3 regions of the Geobacillus sp. FSL W8-0026 genome follow, and region 1 is predicted to be linked to each of the others. Evidence: riboswitches for the same ligand, from Rfam matches in the RefSeq annotation. Region 1 holds a riboswitch; each other region holds the start of a gene.

What was found. A riboswitch is a leader RNA that binds a small molecule or an ion and turns the genes downstream of it on or off. The one in region 1 is predicted to bind S-adenosylmethionine.
Region 2: it holds a riboswitch for S-adenosylmethionine, as region 1 does, so the genes downstream of both, NST29_RS15215 (methionine ABC transporter ATP-binding protein) here and NST29_RS14175 (bifunctional homocysteine S-methyltransferase/methylenetetrahydrofolate reductase) in region 1, are expected to answer to the same signal.
Region 3: it holds a riboswitch for S-adenosylmethionine, as region 1 does, so the genes downstream of both, NST29_RS13475 (methionine biosynthesis PLP-dependent protein) here and NST29_RS14175 (bifunctional homocysteine S-methyltransferase/methylenetetrahydrofolate reductase) in region 1, are expected to answer to the same signal.

Annotation. Positions count from the first base shown of each region.
Region 1 covers NZ_CP150194.1:2,823,096-2,830,085, reverse strand. Annotated here, with positions in the region: gene metH (methionine synthase) at 1-744, opposite strand, end outside; gene NST29_RS14175 (bifunctional homocysteine S-methyltransferase/methylenetetrahydrofolate reductase) at 737-2,587, opposite strand; SAM riboswitch class I at 2,659-2,761, opposite strand; gene NST29_RS14170 (hypothetical protein) at 3,612-3,788, shown strand; gene NST29_RS14165 (uberolysin/carnocyclin family circular bacteriocin) at 3,826-4,038, shown strand; gene NST29_RS14160 (hypothetical protein) at 4,103-5,722, shown strand; gene NST29_RS14155 (stage II sporulation protein M) at 5,736-6,248, shown strand; gene NST29_RS14150 (IS701 family transposase) at 6,457-6,990, shown strand, end outside.
Region 2 covers NZ_CP150194.1:3,028,271-3,035,260, reverse strand. Annotated here, with positions in the region: gene NST29_RS15250 (acyl-CoA dehydrogenase family protein) at 1-558, shown strand, start outside; gene NST29_RS15245 (arsenate reductase family protein) at 751-1,128, shown strand; gene gcvH (glycine cleavage system protein GcvH) at 1,346-1,729, shown strand; gene NST29_RS15235 (YusG family protein) at 1,803-2,039, shown strand; gene NST29_RS15230 (toprim domain-containing protein) at 2,135-2,494, shown strand; gene NST29_RS15225 (thioredoxin family protein) at 2,491-2,805, shown strand; gene NST29_RS15220 (hypothetical protein) at 2,955-3,302, shown strand; SAM riboswitch class I at 3,377-3,486, shown strand; gene NST29_RS15215 (methionine ABC transporter ATP-binding protein) at 3,663-4,691, shown strand; gene NST29_RS15210 (methionine ABC transporter permease) at 4,681-5,349, shown strand; gene NST29_RS15205 (MetQ/NlpA family ABC transporter substrate-binding protein) at 5,366-6,214, shown strand; gene NST29_RS15200 (carboxymuconolactone decarboxylase family protein) at 6,649-6,990, shown strand, end outside.
Region 3 covers NZ_CP150194.1:2,691,116-2,698,105, reverse strand. Annotated here, with positions in the region: gene NST29_RS13495 (stage VI sporulation protein F) at 116-373, shown strand; gene NST29_RS13490 (GNAT family N-acetyltransferase) at 414-848, opposite strand; gene NST29_RS13485 (YjcG family protein) at 852-1,373, opposite strand; gene NST29_RS13480 (alpha/beta hydrolase-fold protein) at 1,411-2,139, opposite strand; SAM riboswitch class I at 2,325-2,435, shown strand; gene NST29_RS13475 (methionine biosynthesis PLP-dependent protein) at 2,609-3,712, shown strand; gene metC (cystathionine beta-lyase) at 3,716-4,894, shown strand; gene NST29_RS13465 (hypothetical protein) at 4,957-5,166, opposite strand; tRNA gene NST29_RS13460 (tRNA-Val) at 5,736-5,808, shown strand; gene NST29_RS13455 (hypothetical protein) at 6,402-6,575, shown strand; gene NST29_RS13450 (Fic family protein) at 6,620-6,990, shown strand, end outside.

The DNA of each region.
Region 1 (6,990 bases):
CGCCGTGTCGGCAAGCGAGGCGAGCGTGCGCAAATGATCGGTCATAAACTCCGGGCCGGTCGCGCAGTTTAAGCCGACGGCGATCGGCTTCATGTGGCGGATCGAGATGAAAAACGAATCGATCGCCTGCCCGGCAAGCGTTGTACCCATCGGCTCGATCGTGCCGGAAATCATGAGCGGCACGCGGCGGCCGACCGCTTCAAACGCTTTGGAAATGCCGATGAATCCCGCTTTGACATTCAAGGCATCTTGGCACGTTTCCAAAAGGAGAAGGTCGACGCCGCCCAAAAGCAGTCCGCGCGCCTGTTCTTCATAGGCGGCAACGAGTTCGTCAAACGTCGCTCCGCCCGTGACCGACAAAGTTTTCGTCGTCGGCCCCATCGAACCGGCGACAAAGCGCGGCCAGTCGGGCGTCGCGAACGCCTCGGCCGCTTGTTTGGCGAGCTTCGCTGCTTCGATGTTCAGCTCGAGCGCCAAATGGCCAAGTCCGTATTCATCAAGGACGATGCGCGTCGCCCCGAACGTGTTCGTTTCAATGATGTCCGCGCCGGCTTCCAAGTACGCTTCATGAATGCGGCGGATGACGTGCGGGGCGGTGATGGTCAAGTATTCGTTGCACCCTTCATACGCCTCGCCGCCAAAGTCGGCGGCTGATAAGTTGGCGCTTTGGATCATGGTGCCCATGGCGCCGTCGATGACAAGAATTTTTCGCTGCAGCTGTTGTTCGAAGATGAGGTCAGCCATGCACAACCTTCCTTTCTTTCGCGGCCGCTTCTTTTTCGTGAATGTAGCGGACGAGCTCCACCGTCATGTCGTAGCGCAAAAACGGCGTAATGAAATAAATGCCGTGAAACAAGTCGAACGCCGCATCAATGAGCGCTTTGGCGATGGCGATTCCTTCGCGCGCCGCCCGCACCGGGTCGTCGCCGCAGGCGGCCATGCGGGCGCGAATATCGTCGGACAGCGTAATGCCCGGCACCTCATGATGCAAAAACTCGGCGTTGCGCGCGCTCACAAGCGGCATAATGCCGATGTAAATCGGCGCATTCAAATGTTTCGTCGCTTCGTGCACGGCCATGATTTTCTCTTCCGAGTAAACCGGTTGAGTCAAGAAATAATGGGCGCCGCACTGAATTTTTTTCTCCATCCGCTCAACGGCCTTATCCAAATGGCGGACATTCGGATTGAACGCCGCGCCGATCGAGAAGTTCGTTTTTTGTCCGAGCGGTTTGCCCGAATACGACAATCCCTCATTAAACTGGCGGATCAAGCGGATTAAATCAAACGACGATAAATCGTACACCGATGTCGCTCCCGGAAAGTCGCCGATTTTTGACGGGTCGCCGGTAATGGCGAGCACGTCGGTGATGCCGAGCGTATGCAGGCCCATCAAGTGTGACTGCAGGCCGATCAAGTTGCGGTCGCGGCACGTAATATGCACGAGCGGGCGGACGCCGAGCCGCTCTTTGATGATGGCCGCGACGGCGGCGTTGCTGATGCGCGGCGTGGCGAGCGAGTTGTCGGCCAGCGTCAGCGCGTCAATGCCGGCGTCATGGAGCGCTTTCGCCCCGGCGAGAAATTTGTCAATGCCCAATTTTTTCGGGGGATCGAGCTCGACGATCACCGAGCGGCGGGCGCGGACAAGTTCGGGAAGCGGCGTCGCTGATGATGGAATGTCGGATTGGACCGACACCGGCACGGCGCGTCGTTTGACCGTTTTTTCCGTTACCGGCGTCCGGTCTTGCAGCGCCCGCGCCATCGCTTCAATATGGTTCGGCGTCGTGCCGCAGCATCCGCCGAGCAGCCGCACCCCTTGGTCGCGAAACGCTTTCGCCGTTTCCTCGAAGTATTCGGCATTCGTCTCATAGACGAGCCGGCCATCGCGATAGTCGGGGAGGCTCGCGTTCGGGTACGCCGATAAAAAGGCGCGCGTTGGCAGCGGCACTTCCTCGAGCGATTGAAGCATATAGTACGGCCCGAGCCGGCAGTTGAGCCCGACGACATCGGCGCCAAGCGCTTCTAAGCGGGCGAGGGCGTCAGCGAGCGGCGTGCCGTCTTGCAAGACGCCCACTTCATGGAGCGACACATGGGCGATGACCGGCAAGTCCGTCTCTTTGCGGGCGATGGCGAGCACCGTCTCCAACTCTTCTAAATCGTAATACGTCTCGAGCAGCACGCCGTCCACTCCCTCCGCCAGCAAGACAAACAGCTGCTCGCGGAACGTCCGCTTCACTTCATCAAGCGGCACGGCGCTTTTGTTTAACGTGCGCAGCCCGCCAATGGTCCCGAGCACGTACGCCCGACCGTTGGCGGCTTGCCTAGCGAGCCGCACCGCCGCCCGGTTGATGGCCGGCACCTCATCTTGCAAGCCGTAGCGGGCGAGTTTCACATAGTTGGCGCCGTAGGTATTCGTCTGGATGACGTCGGCGCCTGCCGCGATATAGGCTTCGTGAATATGGACGATGTCTTCCGGTTTCGATAGATTCAATTCTTCAAAACAACGGTCAACGCCATGCGAATAGAGAAGCGTCCCCATCGCCCCATCGGCGATCAGCACGCGTTGTTTCAACTCATCAAGCAATCCCACGTTCCATTTCCCCCGTTTCTTGGCAAGTAAAAGAAAAAAGCCTTCTAAGAAGAAGACTTTCCGTTCGCTTCTTCTTATCTTCCAGGCTGCTGCCTGTCTGGATTTAGCACCTTGGCCGCCCGCCAGGTTGCTGAGGGTTCACCGGGCCAGTCCCTCCCCCTCTCTTGATAAGAAAATTCGTATCCAATTGTATCGTCCCGTTTGGGTGATTACTATATAATTTAATGTATTTTTTGAAATTATTCAATACAGTGAAGCAAGAAATTTGCCAAAGATTTGCCCGATCAAGGGAGAAGGAACTCTTGTATGATTGCAAAAATCGGAAATAGCGCTACAAACACCTGCCGCCATGCGGGCAATCGGTGTTTTCTCTTTGCTTGCCAATCGAACGTTCAGCAGGGAAAGACATTCTCCAGTGGCCGATGTTCAACGAAGCCATGCGCTGTTTTCCGATTGAGGCTGGTGAAAAACCGTTGTCACACACCAATCAGAGGCATTTTCATTCAGAAAAGTTCCATGAGCAGCGCGACTTGCCCTCCACCCAGGCATGAAAATCTCGCGTCAGGCCGGCATTTTCATTCAGAAAAGAAAGTGGATTCCACTAAGTCTCTCTAATTGAGAAATAGGTGAAATCAGTAGTATGTTGCACTAAGTCCACCGACCTCTATTGTGTTTTGGCTATTGAACATCTCCTTGCGCTGACACCAATTTCTTACCAATCGCTTTTTTGCTTAGTTCATCACCATAACGTGCACTTCTCTGAACAGGTGTAGGCAAAAAATGATTTGTTCCTATTCTTTCGTGGATGCATAAGTTAAGGCATGTCATGAAATACAACTTTTAGTGAAGAGCCTTTTGTTTCGATAGCACAAAAAATGTCGAAATATGTTAAAAAAAGACGAAAAACGTCAACTCATTTCTCTTTTTTTTTAATTTTTTTTTAAGAGTCAAAGTGTATAATAAAAAATGGATGATGTTAACAAGGAATTTAATAGAAATGGCGTCACAGACAGGAGTGAAATAGATGAAACGATGGTCGTGGCCGTATTTTATTCTCATTAGCCTGCCGTTTGTGTTGTTTATTGTCCTTGCCTTTGGTTTAAAAGCGGCTAAGATGCCAATGTGGGGAAAAATCGCATTGATTGCGGCCGTTCTTGTTTATGGGATCGTTTATTCGCGTTTATTGCGGAAAATAAAATAAAGTCCGATCGGATTTGAAATACGAGTAGTTCACGCTTATTGCCAGAACGCTCGGCGTGTCGCAAGCAGTTGCTACAACTGTTGTTTCGATCGTGCTGACCGGCTCCACGCTCGTTTCGATGATTCTTGGAATTACTGCGATTTTGTCAGGCGGAGTCGATGCCATTTTGGAAATTGGCTGGTCAGCGTTTGTAGCAACGGTGAAAAAAATAGTGGCTGAGCGGGAACAAAAAGCGGCTATTGCATGGTAACATGGAAACCGGCAGGGGGAGAAAGGCCCCCTGCCGTTCCTATGAGATGAAAGGGGGAAGAGCCGTGAGACTCGTATGGCTATGGTATCTCCAAAAACAGCGAAGCAGTATCGCCCCTTTACAGCGAAAATCACCGTTTTCCCCGCGGACGACACTGTTGTTGTTGGAAGCGACGAAATGGCTCATTTCGTCGGCGCTCGTTGCAGTGATCTGTTTTCGATCGACAATGATGTTTCGTCCTGTTGTGACGATGTTGATTCTTTTCTTTTTATCGGTCGGTCCTCTAATCGGGGTTTCGCTGGAGTCAAAAGAGGCGTTGGAGCGCCGCTACCATTTTGACTATTTGCGGTTGTCTAGTGTGCGGGATGATCACGTATGGAGGCGGTTGCTAGGCCTTCACTATGCGGTGTCTTTGCTGCGTCTATCGCCGTTGTTTCTCCCTCCCTCTGTCGGCTTGATCGCCAAGTTTGGGGTGGTAGGAGCGGTGTGGGTATGGCTTGGGCAAGCGATGATGCTGCTTCTGTATGTCATATCGCATATGATGCGCGGTTCAACAACTAGAGCGGCGCGTGTATGTTCAGCTTTGTTCTTTCGCATGGCCTCATTGGCGCTCGGGTATGCTGTGCTTGCGGCGATAATGCCGCTGTTGCAATTGTCCCGCCAAGCGGTTCGGATGTATGGGTTGTCGCTTTCTTATCTTGCGCATATGGATGATTACGTTGCTCACTGGCAACAGCAATTTTATCAACGCATGGCCCACTTAGGGGAAGGATGGTCCTTTTCAAGCACTGCTTTATCACTTGTTGGAGCTGGGTTTGTACTGTTGGCTCTGCTTTGTTTTCCTTTTCTTCGTGCCTCTCATTCCAGCAAGGCGATGGATAAGCTGTATTCATGGCAGCTGCGTGCCATTGAGGTATTAGCGGTTCGCGGCACGAACAATGCGATTTTATATAAGGATCTTTGTCTGTTCATGCGCAAAGCAAAGGAGTTGGCCAAGCCGCCTTGGACGCTGTTTCTGCCAGGGGAATTGTTCTTGGTTGCTGGAGCGAATTTGCCGCTGTTGGCGGCCGTTCACAACGGAGCGATCCTTTTGTTTTTGTTTCTGTTCGAAGTATACTTGGTCATGACAGGGACGTTGCGAGCCATGACCGATGCCTTTCCAGACATTTTTCAGTTTGAAAGCGAAATGGAGCGTCTCCTTGTTTTTCGGCTTCTTTCTCCGCCTCCCCTTGGATCGTTAATTGAAGCGAAATGGACGCTGCTTGAGCGATTAGGGAGTTACCCATGCCTAATCGCATGCGGATGGCTGTTTATCGAATATATCGGATTATCGGGAGTGCATCGAGGGGTGTGGGCGGTAATCGGAGCGATACTGATGCTGCCAGCCTATCCGTTTGTTGTGAAACGGATTTTGCGCACCGATTATGAAGTGTTCTGCCTTGTTTTAGCCAGCGGTGAACAAGCGGCATTGACATCTCCGCGTGATTATGCAGGGTATATGTTGATTGCAGCCGGAAATCATTCGTTTCATCGCTTGTTAATTTACATCACCATCTTTTCATCGCTCGTTTCGGCCTTTTTTATGCTCTTGAAAGGTTGGAGTTGGGCGTGGTACAGCGGTTTGTTTGTCGTGATGCTTTACCTTGTATTGTGGCACAGTTCTCGATATGCGCGGCGCATGTGAGGGGGCATTGATGATGATCAAGCGAGCCATTCACACTCATTTCCCGTATTTTCTATTGTCACTAGGGGTGTATGTTGTCTGCTTTGCATTGGGGGCAGGGATTTTTTCGCAAAAACTTGTCATTCATCCGACTTCGATGGCGTTTTGGGCTACTTTCGGGCACAACTTGATGGTTGGGGTCATTTTGATGGTCGGCGGATGGCTGACGTTAGGAATGGCTAATACTCTTTATCTTGGTTATCATGCTGCGATGCTCGGAGTGATCGTGAAAGGAGTCGCCAAAGGCTATGGTTGGCATCCGTTGATGACAGGAGTTTTCCCCCATGCCATTCCGGAAATAATGGGACATCTTTTGTTTTGTACATTAGGATATGAAACATGGCGATTTCTTCACATTGTGAAGAAAAGAGCGAGGGGGGAAAAAACGGAACCGCTCTATATACGCGATATCCTCTTTTTGTTTTTGGTGGCGGTTGTGCTGCTCATTCTCTCCGCCGGCTTGGAGGCAACGGTGTCTCATGGGTGAGAGGTGTAAATGCAAAGCGATTGAATCATAGTGGAAAAAGAATAGAGAACTGTAGATGAGCAAATTTGCTAACATAAATTGACAGCTAAACAAAAAAGGAGACATGAACCCAGCTCCTTGAGTAAAATAGATGTGCTCAAACTACCCGCAAGGAGGTTCATGTCTCATGAATCGATGAGCACATCATCAAGGAATCCACAAGTTTTTCATGACGCTGGGATTGGCGCTTGATTTCTCGAAACCGGTCATCAAGCATCTCGTTCATATTGTGGATGCCTTGACTACCAAGGGATTTTCGGGAACATTGACCGATGTCCATCACTGGAGTTTTCATCCCAATCATCGAACCACGCTCAGCCATTTTTTCACGAAAAGCCCTTGGGATGAAGAGACGTTGCTTCGCAAACTCCAGCAATGGATCCTTCATCGCATCCAGCGAATCGCCAAACAGGAGAATCAACCCCTTTTTGTTTCGATTGATGATACGATTTGCCAAAAAACGAAGCCTTCGTCACGGGCTGCCCGCGCCATTCAAGGGTGTGATTGGCACTACTCGCACAAAGATCATCAATCCGTTTGGGGGCATTCGCTCGTTTGGCGGATGGTGCATACTTTCTCGCAAGCGTTCCCGTTCGCCTTTCGTCTGTATGACAAGACGGCGGGAAGAAGCAAGATCGACCTAGCGATCGAGATGCTTTCCTCGCTCAAGGGGAAACGGGCTCAGCCGGTGTATGTGCTCATG
Region 2 (6,990 bases), 210 kb from region 1:
ATCAACCGCCTGCTCGTGCCGGGCATGTACTTGAAAAAAGCGGTAAAAGGCGAGCTGCCGCTGTTCCAAAAAGCGCAGCAGCTGCAGGAAGAGCTCATGATGATGGCCGCTGAAGAGCCGGGTTCGGGCGCGCTGGAACAAGAGAAATACTTGGTGCGCCAAGCGAAAAAAGTTGCCTTGATGGTCGCCGGCTTGGCGGCGCAAAAATACGGCCAGCGCATTGAAGAAGAGCAAGAAGTGCTCGTCAACATCGCTGACATCGTTTCGAACGTTTACGCGATGGAATCGGCGCTCTTGCGCACGGAAAAAGCGATTCAAGCGAGCGGTGAGGAGAAAAACAAACAAAAAGTGCTGTACACGCAAATTTTCTGCCAAGAGGCGTTCAATGAAATTGAAGCCCATGCGAAAGAGACGCTCGTCGCTGTGGAGCAAGGTGACACGCTGCGGATGATGCTCGCCGCGCTCCGCCGGCTGACGCGCCATACGCCGATCAACGTGATCGCGAAAAAACGTGAAACGGCCGCTGCGCTCATTGAAGCGGAACGATATGTTGTGTGAGCGTTGAAGCGGCGCGGTAAGTTGTGTGATAATGAGAAGTACCAGGTCCGACCTGGTACTTCTTGTCGTTTCGAGGAAACTGCAGGCAGAAGCGGACGGTTCGCTGCCTTTGGCCGCTTGTTCTCGCTGTTGGGAACGGGCGCCGCCAAACATCGGATCATCCGAGCGAATTCAGCGGAAAGGGGGAGGACGATGACGCTCACGCTCTATTGGTATCCAAAGTGCGGAACGTGCCGGAAGGCGAAAAAATGGTTGGATGACCACGGCATTGAGGTGCAAACGGTGCATTTGGTCGACGAGCCGCTGACGAAAGAGCAGCTCGCCGACCTGCATCGGAAAAGCGGGCTGCCGCTGAAAACATTTTTTAATACAAGCGGGTTGAAATACCGCGAGCTCGGATTAAAGGACAAGCTTGACGGCGCATCGGAAGACGAGATGCTCAATTGGCTCGCTTCGGACGGAATGCTGGTGAAGCGGCCGATTTTGACGGATGGCGAGCGGGTGATCGTCGGGTTTCGCGAGTCGGCGTATGAATCGTTTTTTGGACAGGCGCCGGCCGTGAATCGGTAATGAGTTCGCCATCCGGGCACGGCGGAACGGCAACAGTGAAAGGGGCAAACGGGGGTTGTTCCGCCGGTTCGGGCGGCCGGCGTAGACAACGGTTTTCGACAGGGCGGGTGCGAAGCCCAAAAATTTTTCGCCGGCCGAACAGACAGACGGTGAGTTTTCGCGGAAAATCGGTTATGATGAAGAGGAGCACACTTTTTTGTCGCAATGGAGGGATTCGATGAACACGCCAAAGGAACTTCGCTATACGAAAGAGCATGAGTGGGTGCGCGTCGAAGGCGAACACGTGCGCATCGGCATTACGGATTACGCGCAATCCGAGTTGGGGGATATCGTCTTTGTCGAACTGCCGGAAGTGGGCGCGCAGCTGAAAGCGAACGAGCCGTTCGGCAGCGTTGAGTCGGTGAAAACCGTCTCGGAGCTGTACGCGCCGGTCAGCGGAACGGTCGTCGAAGTAAACGAGGCGCTCAACGATCATCCGGAGTATGTCAACGAATCGCCGTACGAGAAAGCGTGGATGATCGTCGTGAAACCGAGCGACACCCGTGAGATTGACCAATTATTGACAGCGGAACAATATGAAGCGATGGTGACGGAAGGATAAACATGGCCGTCATTTTCGGCTCAATTCGGGCACCCTATACATATGGAAGAAATGAAACAAGGGGGTGCGAAAGATGGCGCTGCAATCGGCGCGCATCGATGTGACCGATCGGGTAATCGGCAAATGGAACGGCCGCACGCTTGATTTGTATGCGGAAGGGGAGCTGATCGGCCATGTTCCGCTTCCGGAGACCGTTCCGTTAAAAAGCGGCTATACAGTGCAAAATGGAAAAGTTTACAAAGACGTGACCGCTACCGTTGAGCCGGGGCAAAAATATGTCGACTGCGACGGGGAAGCGGGCTGGTGTTGAAAGGCAACGGTGGATGGCCGTTGCTTTTTTTCAACCTTTGGCTCGCATCGATCATACAATAGAGCACAACATTGGTGGAGTTAGGTGGGGCGGATATGCGACAAGTGGAAAAGGTGATCATCGTCGAGGGGAGATCGGATAAACAAAAGGTGGCGGCGGTGTTGAATGAACCGGTCGTGATCGTGTGTACGAACGGGACGATCAGCGATGCCCGCTTGGAAGAGTTGGCCGACGAGTTCGAAGGCCAAGATGTATACGTGCTTGCCGACGCCGATGAGGCGGGGGAGAAGCTGCGCCGCCAGTTTCGCCGCATGTTTCCCGAAGCCGAACATATTTATATTGACCGGGCGTACCGGGAAGTGGCGGCCGCTCCGCTTTGGCATTTGGCGCAAGTGTTGCTGCGCGCCGATTTTGAGGTGCGAATGGAATGGTTGATGAAGGGGGGAAGCGGGTGAACGCGATCGATCGCAATGAGCTCAGAAAAACGATCGAGAACGAGCCGCTTTTGGCGCTGTATTTGTATACCCCGCTGTGCGGCACATGTCAATTGGCGCGGCGGATGCTCGTGATTATCGAGCAGCTATTCCCGACGTTGCCGTTTTACGAAACGGATATCAACTATATTCCTGAGCAGGCTGTGGAGTGGCAAATTTCCAGCGTTCCATGCTTGCTTCTTTTTGTTGACGGAGCGATGGCCGACAAATGGTATGCGTTCCCTTCCGTCACCGATTTGTATGAGCAACTGCAAGCCCGGCTGCCGCGTTGACTGTCCCCCTTTTTTTGACTCCGTTTGACACATTTCTTGGGAAATGACAAAAACGGCGTCCGTTCGTCAACAGGCTGTCGAGATTTTTGTAAAGGATTCTTGCCCCCACATATGGAAATAGAGAACAAAGGACATGGGGGTGATGGTCAATGGAAGTGCGTGAGTTTGTGGAACGGTTCATCGAGCGGATGCAAATGTTGCGTCATTTGTTGCCGATTTTGCCGGACGAGCAGTTATGCGTTCGGTTTGAAAGCGACGGGGAGGCCGCTTCCGTCTTGCTTGGCAAAGAGCCGGCCATCGTTGAGTGCGAGAACGATGAACGAAACACGTTGACGGTGCGCGGTTCGAAGGAAGCGCTCGCCTCCTTGCTGAGCGGTGAGCTGAAGCTGCAGCAGCTCGTCCGGCTGCAAGAAGTGCACGTATCGGGAAGCTTCCGCCATTTATTGCTGCTGGAGTCGCTCCTCCATTTGGCCAAGCCGTATCGGCATGTTGGATAAAAAATAGGTTGACACGATTCGACATCCAATGATACAATCACATTCGTAACCAAATTGAATACATTTGCGTTGTGCTCTTATCAAGAGAGGTGGAGGGATGTGCCCAATGAAGCCCGGCAACCGTCAGCGCTTGCGCTGAAATGGTGCCAATTCACACAAAGCAGCCTGCTTTGAGAGATAAGAGACGGAATGGTAGACAATACCTTTCTGTTCTCCGCGGGCAGAAAGGTTTTCTTTTTGCGCTTGCTTGGGCGCTGGGCGTGAACAGCCCGCTTCGGCTGCTTGCGCGGGCGCGCTCGGCGGCGGGGCTTGCGCCTGCTGGCGAACGGGAAGCGCACGGCAAGAAAGGAAGGTGAAACGATGATCACCCTTGAACAGGTGACGAAAGTATACCAAGCGGCCAACGGTGCGGTGACAGCCGTTGACAACGTGTCGCTTGAGATTCGCGAAGGAGAAATTTTTGGAATTATCGGCTACAGCGGGGCCGGAAAAAGTTCGCTCATTCGGCTGTTAAACGGATTGGAAAAACCGACGAGCGGTCGGGTGATCGTCGCCGGCCGCGACATGGCGCGCGTGAAAGGTCGGGAGCTTCGAAACGCCCGTCAGGAAATCGGCATGATTTTCCAGCATTTCAACTTGCTTTGGTCGCGCACCGTCAGGGAAAATATCGCTTTTCCGCTCGAGATCGCCGGTGTTCCGAGAGAGGAACGGCAAAAGCGCGTCGATGAGCTCATCCAGCTTGTCGGTCTCACCGGGCGGGAAGAGGCGTATCCGTCGCAGCTGAGCGGCGGGCAAAAGCAGCGGGTCGGCATCGCGCGGGCGCTCGCCAACAATCCGAAAGTCCTGCTTTGCGATGAGGCGACGTCCGCCCTCGATCCGCAGACGACGGACGCGATTTTGGATTTGCTCGTTGACATCAACAAGCGGCTCGGGCTGACGATCGTGCTCATCACCCATGAAATGCACGTCATTCGCAAAATTTGCGACCGCGTCGCGGTGATGGAAAGCGGCAAAATCGTCGAACAAGGCGACGTGCTGCACGTGTTCCGGAACCCGCAGCAGCCGATTACGAAACGGTTCGTCAAGCAGCTGGTCGAGCCGGAGGAAACCGAAGAAGCTGTCTCGCATCTGTTCGGCCACTACCCGAACGGGGTGATCGCGCAGTTGACGTTTGTCGGCGCCGCCGCTGGACAGCCGCTCATTACGCAAGTCGTCCGCCAATTTGCCGTTGATGTCAACATTTTACAAGGAAAAATTTCACAAACCCATCAAGGCGCCTACGGCGTGCTGTTTGTGCACATCGACGGGGCGGCGGATGAAATCGGTCGGGCGCTCGACTATATTCAAGACCAACAAGTGGCGGTGGAGGTGATTCACGATGCTCGCTAACCTCCTGCCGAACGTGCAATGGGAAACGATGTGGGCGGCAACGGTCGAGACGCTGTACATGACCGGCATGGCGGTCGCCGCCACGTTCGTCCTCGGAGTGGTGCTTGGGCTGCTGTTATTTTTAACGGCAAAGGGAAACCTATGGGAGAACCGGCTGGCCAATACGGTCATCGCGGCGTTCGTCAACATTTTCCGCTCCATTCCGTTCATTATTTTGATCATTTTGCTTATTCCGTTTACGAAATGGCTCGTCGGGACGATGCTCGGCGCCAACGCGGCGCTGCCGGCGCTCATCATCGGTGCGGCGCCGTTTTACGCCCGCATGGTTGAGATCGCCCTCCGCGAAATTGACAAAGGGGTCATTGAAGCGGCGCAGGCGATGGGCGCCTCGACGTGGACGATCATTTGGAAGGTGCTTTTGCCGGAATCGTTGCCAGCTCTTGTCTCGGGGATTACCGTCACCGCGGTGTCGCTTGTCGGCTATACGGCGATGGCTGGCGTTGTCGGCGCCGGTGGACTTGGGAATTTGGCGTATTTGGAAGGATTTCAGCGCAGCCATAACGATGTGACGTTTGTCGCGACCGTGTTGGTGCTTGTGATTGTCTTTGTCATTCAGTGGATCGGTGACATTGTCACTTCCAAAATAGATAAACGATAAAAGGAGGAAAAAATCGATGAAAAAATGGCTTGGCGTGCTGTTCGCTTCCGTCTTGGTGTTCGCCTTGGCGGCTTGCGGCGGCAACAACAACGCCGCCGATGAGGGTGGCAACGGCAAATTGGTAAAACTGAAAGTCGGCGCCTCGAACGTGCCGCATGCGGAAATTTTGGAAAAAGCGAAACCGATTTTGAAGAAAAAAGGCATTGACTTGGAGATCATTACGTTCCAAGACTATATTTTGCCGAACAAAGCGTTGGCCGACAAAGAAATTGATGCCAACTACTTCCAACACATTCCTTATTTAGAGTCGCAAATGAAAGAGCATGGCTACCAATTCGTTAACGCCGGTGGCATTCATATTGAGCCGATCGGCTTGTACTCGAAAAAATACAAAAGCATCGAAGAGCTGCCGGACGGCGCAACGATCATCATGAGCAACTCGGTCGCCGACCACGGCCGTATTTTGTCGATGCTGCAAGAAAAAGGGCTCATTAAACTGAAACCGGGCGTCGATAAAACGAAAGCGACGGTGAACGACATCGTCGAAAATCCGAAGCATTTGAAGTTTAAGGCCGATGTCGACGCTGGGCTGCTGCCGCAAATTTACAAAAACGGCGAAGGCGATGCGGTGCTGATCAATGCCAACTATGCGCTGGACGCCGGCTTGGATCCGGCGAAAGACCCGATCGCTGTGGAGTCGCCGAAAAACAATCCGTATGTGAACATTGTCGCCGTGCGCAAAGGCGATGAAAACCGGAAGGAAATCAAAACATTGGTCGAAGTGCTGCAATCGAAAGAAATTCAAGATTTCATCAAAGAAAAATACCACGGTGCCGTCATTCCAGCGGCGGAAAACAATCAATAACGGGAGCGGTTCGCTCCCGTTATTTTTCGTCAGCGGTTCTAACATGGCAACGGGCGGAGAAATGGTGAAGCCGTGCAGCGCGCGACAACGGCCGGTCAGCGGCTTGAGCCCTCCCGCTTGCGCCAAGGGCAGTGCTCATCGCCTAGAAGGCCGGTGAAAAACCGCTGACACACCAATTGGAGGCGTATTTTCATTCAGAAAAGAAAGCTGATTCTGTGAGGTTTCTCTCATTGAGAAATGGATGGAGCTTAGCGGTATTTTTGCACGAAATCACCAGCCTCCTAGATGGCGATGATTGAACCGGCTGCGGCCGGCACAAAAAACACCGGCCAACGCCGTGGCGGTCTCCTCCTTTTTCCGATATGATTCGCCGTTTAATTTGCCGTTCCTGCATGCATACTAACAGCAGAAACGGACAAAGGAGGAAAACGAAAATGAACCACGTCACACCGTCATCGGTCGAATCGGCGCTTCGCCACTACAAAGAAGGGCTCGGGGCGTTCACCCAAAAACTCCCGAACGTAGCGGAGCGATTTAACGCCTTTACGGAAGCGTGCTTTGCCGAGGGGGCGCTGTCGAAAAAGGAAAAGCAGCTGATCGCGCTTGGCATCAGCTTGGCGACGCAAGATGAGTATTGCACGATTTACCACACGAAAGGATGCCTTGATGAAGGGGCGTCGGAACAAGAAGTTTTGGAAGCGTGCGCGGTGGCGGCGGCGTTTGGCGGCGGGGCGGCGATGAGCCAAGCGGTGACGCTCGTCCAAGAATGCCTCCGC
Region 3 (6,990 bases), 130 kb from region 1:
CGCGCAGTCGATACGGGCCGTTTCGGCGCCACGGAGCGGCTCGTATTTTCTTTCGGTCACGTGCACGCCGAAGGAGCGTTGTCATACGATATAGCAGGAAGAAGGGGGAGGAACTATGGATCAGCAGTTTTTCAAAAACATCGAAAAGAAAACAGGCGTCAACATGAAAGAGATTTTTGAGCTCGCCAACTCGCTGCAAAACGCCAACTTCAGCGATGAAAAAACGGTTCGTCAAGTCGTGAAACGGGTGGCGCAAATCGCCAATCGGAAAGTGCCAAAGGAACTTGAGGATCAAATTGTGAAAACGATCGTCCATAACGGCAAGCAAATCGATTTGAATACGATTGCCAATATGTTGAATAACAAAAAATAAGCGAAAGGGAGCTCTGCGCGTGCAAGCTCCCTTTCGTTCGCTATTCGAGCGGCTTGACCATGGCGACGTGTGGAATGCCGGCATCTAGAAATACATCGGACACGGTTGTATAGCCGAGCTGTTGGTAAAACGGTTCCGCGTGCGTCTGGGCGTTTAGCTTCACTTTTTTCGCCCCTTTTGATGTCGCCAGCTGCTCGATGGCTTCCATGACCATGCGGCCGGCTCCCCGCCCCCGGTAGGAAGGCAAGACGCAAATCCGTTCGATTTTGCCGACCCCTTCGTCGATGAAACGAAGACGTCCGGCACCGACCGGGATGTCACCATCATATAAAACGAGATGGAAGGCGTCATCTTCAAACTGATCGATTTCTTCTTCCTCCGGCACGTGCTGTTCCTCGATGAAGACAAGGCGGCGGACGCGCAACGCGTCTTCATAAAGGGGCCGGTCTTTGCTCGTTCCAATGGCGATGTTCATCGGCTACACCGTTTCCTTTCCTCCGACGATAAACGTCTCGTAGACGGTCCACGACCCGTTGTCCAGCTGATAAAGGAGATGGAAGCGATCGACCGTTTCCTCAAAATGGACGTCTTGCAGCTTCAGCTGGCTGTATACATCCGCATATTCGCCACTCGGCAAGTCCCGGCCGATCGTAATGTGCGGCACGAACACAAACTCCGGCTGCCCGGAAAACAAGCCGCTGTGCAGCTGCTCATGAAGGCGTTCAAGCACGTCGTTTGGCTCCACTTTCAAATAAATGACGTTGCTGGTCGGGTAAAACGAGCTGAATTTCGTCACTTTAATCGGAATTGGAGGCGTTTTCGCTGCGATGCGATGCAGCTCCTTTGCCATCGCCTTCAACTTCTCCTCGTCCGCCTCAAATGGATATTTCAATGTAATGTGCGGCGGGATGAGGGCGTAATGGCTGTCATACCGCTTCCGGTAGGAGTTGGCGAAATCTTGGATTCGTTTGGACGGAAAGATGACAATGCCGTATTTCATTTCAATTCCCCTCCTTGAGATGGTTAGCGTTGGACGGCTACAGCGTCAAAATCGTCGATAGCGCCCGAGGCACATCGGGCTGCCAATGCGTCCACGCATGGCCGCCGGCAAACTCATGGTACGTATAGGCAAACCCTTTTTCGACCAACAAATCTCGCGCCTTTCGATTCGGGGTCACAAAGTCGCGCACTTGTCCGTCTGTCGTTTTTACAGCCGTTTCTTCCGAGCCGACGGAATGGTAAATGGCGAGCAGCGACGGATCGCGGAATGAGCGAATGAGCGCCAAGAGCGAATCATCGATGTAGGGGGACTGCATGGCGATTTTTCCGAATGTATGCGGATACAACAGTCCGGCGGTCAACGATACGGTCCCGCCGAGCGAATCACCGATGAGCGCCCGGCCTTTGCCCATTTGATACGTCGGCAGTTCGCGGTCCAAAAACGGCACGAGTTCATGGGCTAGAAAGCGGAGATACGCTCCGTGCTTCGTTCCCGATGGATGATACTTTTCATAGCGGTCGTTTACATTCCGATACGGAATACCGACGACGATCGTGCGGTCAATCGTGCCGTTGGCCATTAACGTTTCGACAGCCGTTTTCATTTTTCCGTACATAAAGTAATCTTTGCCGTCTTGAGCGATTAATAAAGAATATTTGTAAAGCGGGGAAAAATTGCTTGGCAAATAGACGAGCAGTTCGATTTTCTCCTGAAGCTCCCCGCTATATAGCGCGTAATCGCGCATCGTTCCTGCTGTCATGACCATCCTCCAGTGAAAGCGCAAGTTCATCTGTTATTGTAACATATTTGTACAAAAAATGTTAATCAAGGGCTCGAATTTTTTGTGAATTTGCCGAGTGATGCGCAGCGAAAAAAAGACTTGCAAAAACCGCTGGAATGCGTTACATTTCTTAATAAATAAAATTGCAACAAAATTGAATACCCATCCTGTTCTTATCGAGAGAAGCGGAGGGAACTGGCCCAATGAAGCTTCAGCAACCAGCCGCCCGGCGGCCAGGTGCTAAATCCAGCGAATTGAGCATTCAATTCGGCAGATAAGAAGAAGCATGACCATGTGTATGGAAAAGTCTTCTTCTTGGAAGACTTTTTTTATTTTCCTTTGTTTCGGCGGCCGTTTTGCCGACCTGTGAGGCGGGGCGGCAGCGAAGCGTTTGGGCGCTGCGGCCGCCGGTCGTTGGGCAAGAGGAATTTTTTTGCAGAAGGAGAGAGATGAGATGGAGAAACTGGAGACGTTGTTAGCGCAAATCGGCAACCGGAGCGAAACCGTGACAGGAACGGTCAACCCGCCCGTCTATTTTTCGACCGCCTACCGCCATGCCGGCATCGGGGAATCGACCGGGTTTGACTACATCCGCACCGGCAATCCAACGCGCAAAATTGTTGAGGAGGCGATCGCAAAGCTGGAAGGCGGCGATCAAGGCTATGCGTTCAGCTCCGGCATGGCCGCCATTCAGACGGTGCTCGCCTTGTTTGAGAGCGGAGATGAGTTTCTCGTATCGGCCGACCTTTACGGCGGCACGTACCGGCTGTTTGAGCGCGGCTGGCGCAAGTACGGTCTTCGGTTCCATTATGTCGATTTTTCCGATCTCGATGCGGTGGAAGCGTGTATCAGCGAAAAAACGAAGGCGATTTTCTTGGAAACGCCGACAAACCCACTGATGCACGAGACCGATATTTCCGCGGTCGCCCAGCTTGCCCAACGGCACGGGCTATTGTTGATCGTGGATAACACGTTTTACACCCCGGTGCTCCAGCGCCCGATCGAACAAGGAGCCGATATCGTCCTCCACAGCGCCACGAAATATTTAGGCGGCCATAACGATGTGTTGGCCGGCTTGGTCGTCGCCAAGGGAGAAGCGCTTTGTCAACGCTTGGCCGAGTACCATAACGCCATCGGCGCCGTCTTGTCCCCGTTTGACTCTTGGCTATTGATCCGCGGGATGAAAACGTTGGCGCTAAGGATGCGCCAGCATGAAGAAAACGCCAAGCGCATCAGCGCCTTTTTGCGCGAACAGGAAGACGTGACCGACGTCTTATATCCAGGAAGAGGTGGGATGCTGTCGTTCCGGATTGCCGATGAAAAGTGGGTGAACGGATTTTTAAAAAGCTTGCGCCTTATTACGTTCGCGGAAAGCCTAGGCGGGGTTGAAAGCTTCATCACGTACCCAGCGACGCAGACGCACGCGGACATTCCGGAAGACATCCGCATCCGAAACGGCGTCTGCAACCGGCTGCTCCGCTTCTCGGTCGGCATTGAGCACGCCGATGATTTGATCGCCGACTTGGCGCAAGCGTTCAAAAACATGAAAGAGGTGTGAGCGATGGAACGGGAATGGTCGTTTTCGACAAAACTGCTCCATAACGAATGGAAAGTCGACCGCGCAACCGGGGCGGTGAGCGTGCCGATCCAGCACGCCTCCACGTTCCATCAGTTCGATTTCGACTCGTTTGGCAAATACGACTACAGCCGCTCCGGCAACCCGACGCGCGAGGCGCTTGAGGAGACGATCGCCGCCTTGGAAGGCGGTGTGCGCGGGTTCGCGTTCGCCTCGGGCATGGCCGCCATCTCCACGGCGTTGTTGCTCCTGTCCAAAGGCGACCATGTGCTCGTAACCGAAGACGTCTACGGCGGCACGTACCGGATCGTCACCGAAGTGCTGAGCCGGTTTGGCATTGACTATACGTTCGTCGATATGACCGATCGCAAGGCGGTGGCGGAAAACATCCGGCCGAACACGAAAGTCATTTATATGGAAACGCCGTCCAACCCGCTGTTAAAAGTGACCGACATTCGCGCTGTCGTCGAGCTGGCGAAAGCGCACGGCTGTTTGACGTTTTTGGATAATACGTTCATGACCCCGGCGCTGCAGCGGCCGTTGGATCTTGGTGTCGACGTTGTCCTCCACAGCGCGACGAAGTTTTTAGCCGGCCATAGCGACGTCGTCGCCGGACTGGCGGTCGTGAAAGACGAGGAGCTCGGCAAACAGCTGTACAAATGGCAAAACGCCTTTGGCGCCGTCCTCGGCGTCCAAGACGCGTGGCTTGTGCTTCGGGGGCTAAAAACGCTTCACGTTCGGCTGAAACAGTCGTCCGAATCGGCCATGGCCATCGCCGAGTATTTGCTCCGCCATCCGAAAGTGGAAGAGGTGTATTATCCGGGATTGGCGAACCATCCGGGCCATGACATTCAACGCAGCCAAGCGGCGGGGTTTGGCGCCGTACTGTCGTTCCGCTTGGCCGATGAAGAAGCGGCCCGGACGTTCGTCCGCCACGTCCGCCTGCCGGTGTTCGCCGTCAGCCTTGGGGCGGTCGAATCGATTTTGTCGCACCCGGCAAAAATGTCGCACGCCGCCATGCCGAAGGAAGAGCGGCTGCGGCGCGGCATTACCGACGGCTTGCTGCGGCTGAGCGTCGGGCTTGAGGATGTCAACGATCTGATCGCCGATGTTGAGCAGGCGCTGTCGTTTGTGAAAGAACGGCCGTCGATTTCGGCGCGCTAAAAGGCGGCGAACGAAAGCTCCGTTGTCGTGGGGGAAGTGATGGACATGGTCATCACGCAAATCTATCCCTGCGCCAGTGCCAACGCCGGCCGCGCCCGGAAGTGGTGAACATGGTCATCACACAAAGCGCGAAAAGACGGTGAACCAAAGCCCCGCCCGTCGCCGTGCCGCCGTTTTTCCGCTGACCGATGCCGAGGGCGCTCCAATCGTTCAACGTTGTCATCGCAAAACGGAGGGGAAACCACTGCGTACAGCCAGCGGTTGACGCCCATTCCCCCTCAGCACGAAACCGCCATGGAGCGCCTTCAATCGGCCGTAACCCCATCCCTGCGCCTCCCGGCAAAACGGCAGCCTTCGCCGAAGAATAGCGCCGCCGCGCCACTGGGCAATACGAAACCATCCAGCGCCGTTGCCCCGCTCTTGCTTGAACCGTTCCGCCACCGATTGTTTGTTTAGGAGGCCGGTGATTTACTCGCGCAACCGCTTCTTCGGATCGTTTCTCAAGTAGAAAAAACTGGCTGCATCAGCCTCTATGTTCACACGTTCCATCGCCGATTAAGGCAAACAGCGGGTTTTCACCAACCTTTTAGAAGGGCGGTGAAAAACCGCTGATTCCTTTCATCAATGGGAGAATGAGCGAAAAGCAGGACCGATGTAACAAGGTTTTTCTAATTGAGAAATGACATGGTAAAGCCGTATCCACGATTAAATCACCAGCCTCTTAGGGGAAGGCCGCTTTCCCTTTCTCAAACTGAACAGCGATTTTTTAAAAAAAGTTATTGACAACGTGTATGCTCGTCTATATAATTAAAAATGTGTTCGATAGCGGACAACAATATACGATTCCGTAGCTCAGCTGGGAGAGCGCCACCTTGACAGGGTGGAGGTCGCTGGTTCGAGCCCAGTCGGAATCATCAAGCGAAATCCCTTGAGCCACAAGGCTTCAAGGGATTTTTTATTTTTGTTTTCATTCCTTTGAAAATTTATAAAACTAATTTGGAAAATTAATTATGTACAGGATGCTATTGAATGGTAAAATATTCATACAAGTAGTGATCAAATTAGAAACCAAACACGGTCTAAGCTTTGAGAATAATGAGTTAGACATGACAAAGTTTCATGATGCCCGTAGTATATACGAACATTTTGCAACTCGGTCTCATCGTCAAAAATAATTTTTTAGAAAGGAGTTGATGATGTATTTCATTCTACAAGGAATCCGCAGGTAAGGGCTATTTTTATGCTTACTCGATTTTATCTAGCACCACGGGTTCAACTAAAAATAATGTGTATCAAGTCGGCGGTGGGTACTATGTGCGTCCTAGAAGCAATATTGTGTTCCAGCGATAGGGGATGGCAGGATGAGAAAGTTGATAAGGGTTAACTTTAAGAATTATCTTTTGTTTTTTTTTGTTTAGAAATAATTGAAAAACGAAAGATAATTAGGTATAATCTAGAATATAAAAACCAAAGATAATTCGGTTATTTTTGGAAAGGAGAATTTGTGATGAAAATGAACCAAAAAGTTGAACAAATTTTGTCGGAGGTAAAAGCGTCGTTGAGTTTTGAGGGTCTGCAAATAACTGAAGAAGAAGAAAAACTAATCAAAGCTGCATTGATGGGAGATATTAGCCGATCGGCCTTTCTAAAAAAGGCAAGAGAGTTGGCTGAAAACCAATGATGCAGTCGAAGCGATCGAAATACTGGTATCCAGGGACCGAAGTATTGATCAATAATTTCAATATTCGTGACCCCAAAAAACTCGAAACATTAGAGCGTATTATTACAGGTGAACGATTAGCAAAGCTATATCTAAAACCCATTTATGGGAATTTTGATTTAAAACACTTACAAGCAATACACAAATTTCTTTTTAGCGACCTTTATCCTTTTGCTGGAAATATTAGGGATGAAAACATTACGAAAGGTGGTTTTTCTTTTGCTAATGCCCAGTTTATTGAGGAATCGGCCAAACAATTGTTTAAGGAGTTAGCCAATGAAAAGTATTTGAAGGGTTACGACTTCGAGAAATTTTCCGAACGTGCAGCATACTATTTGGCCGAGATTAACGTATTGCATCCTTTTCGAGAAGGAAA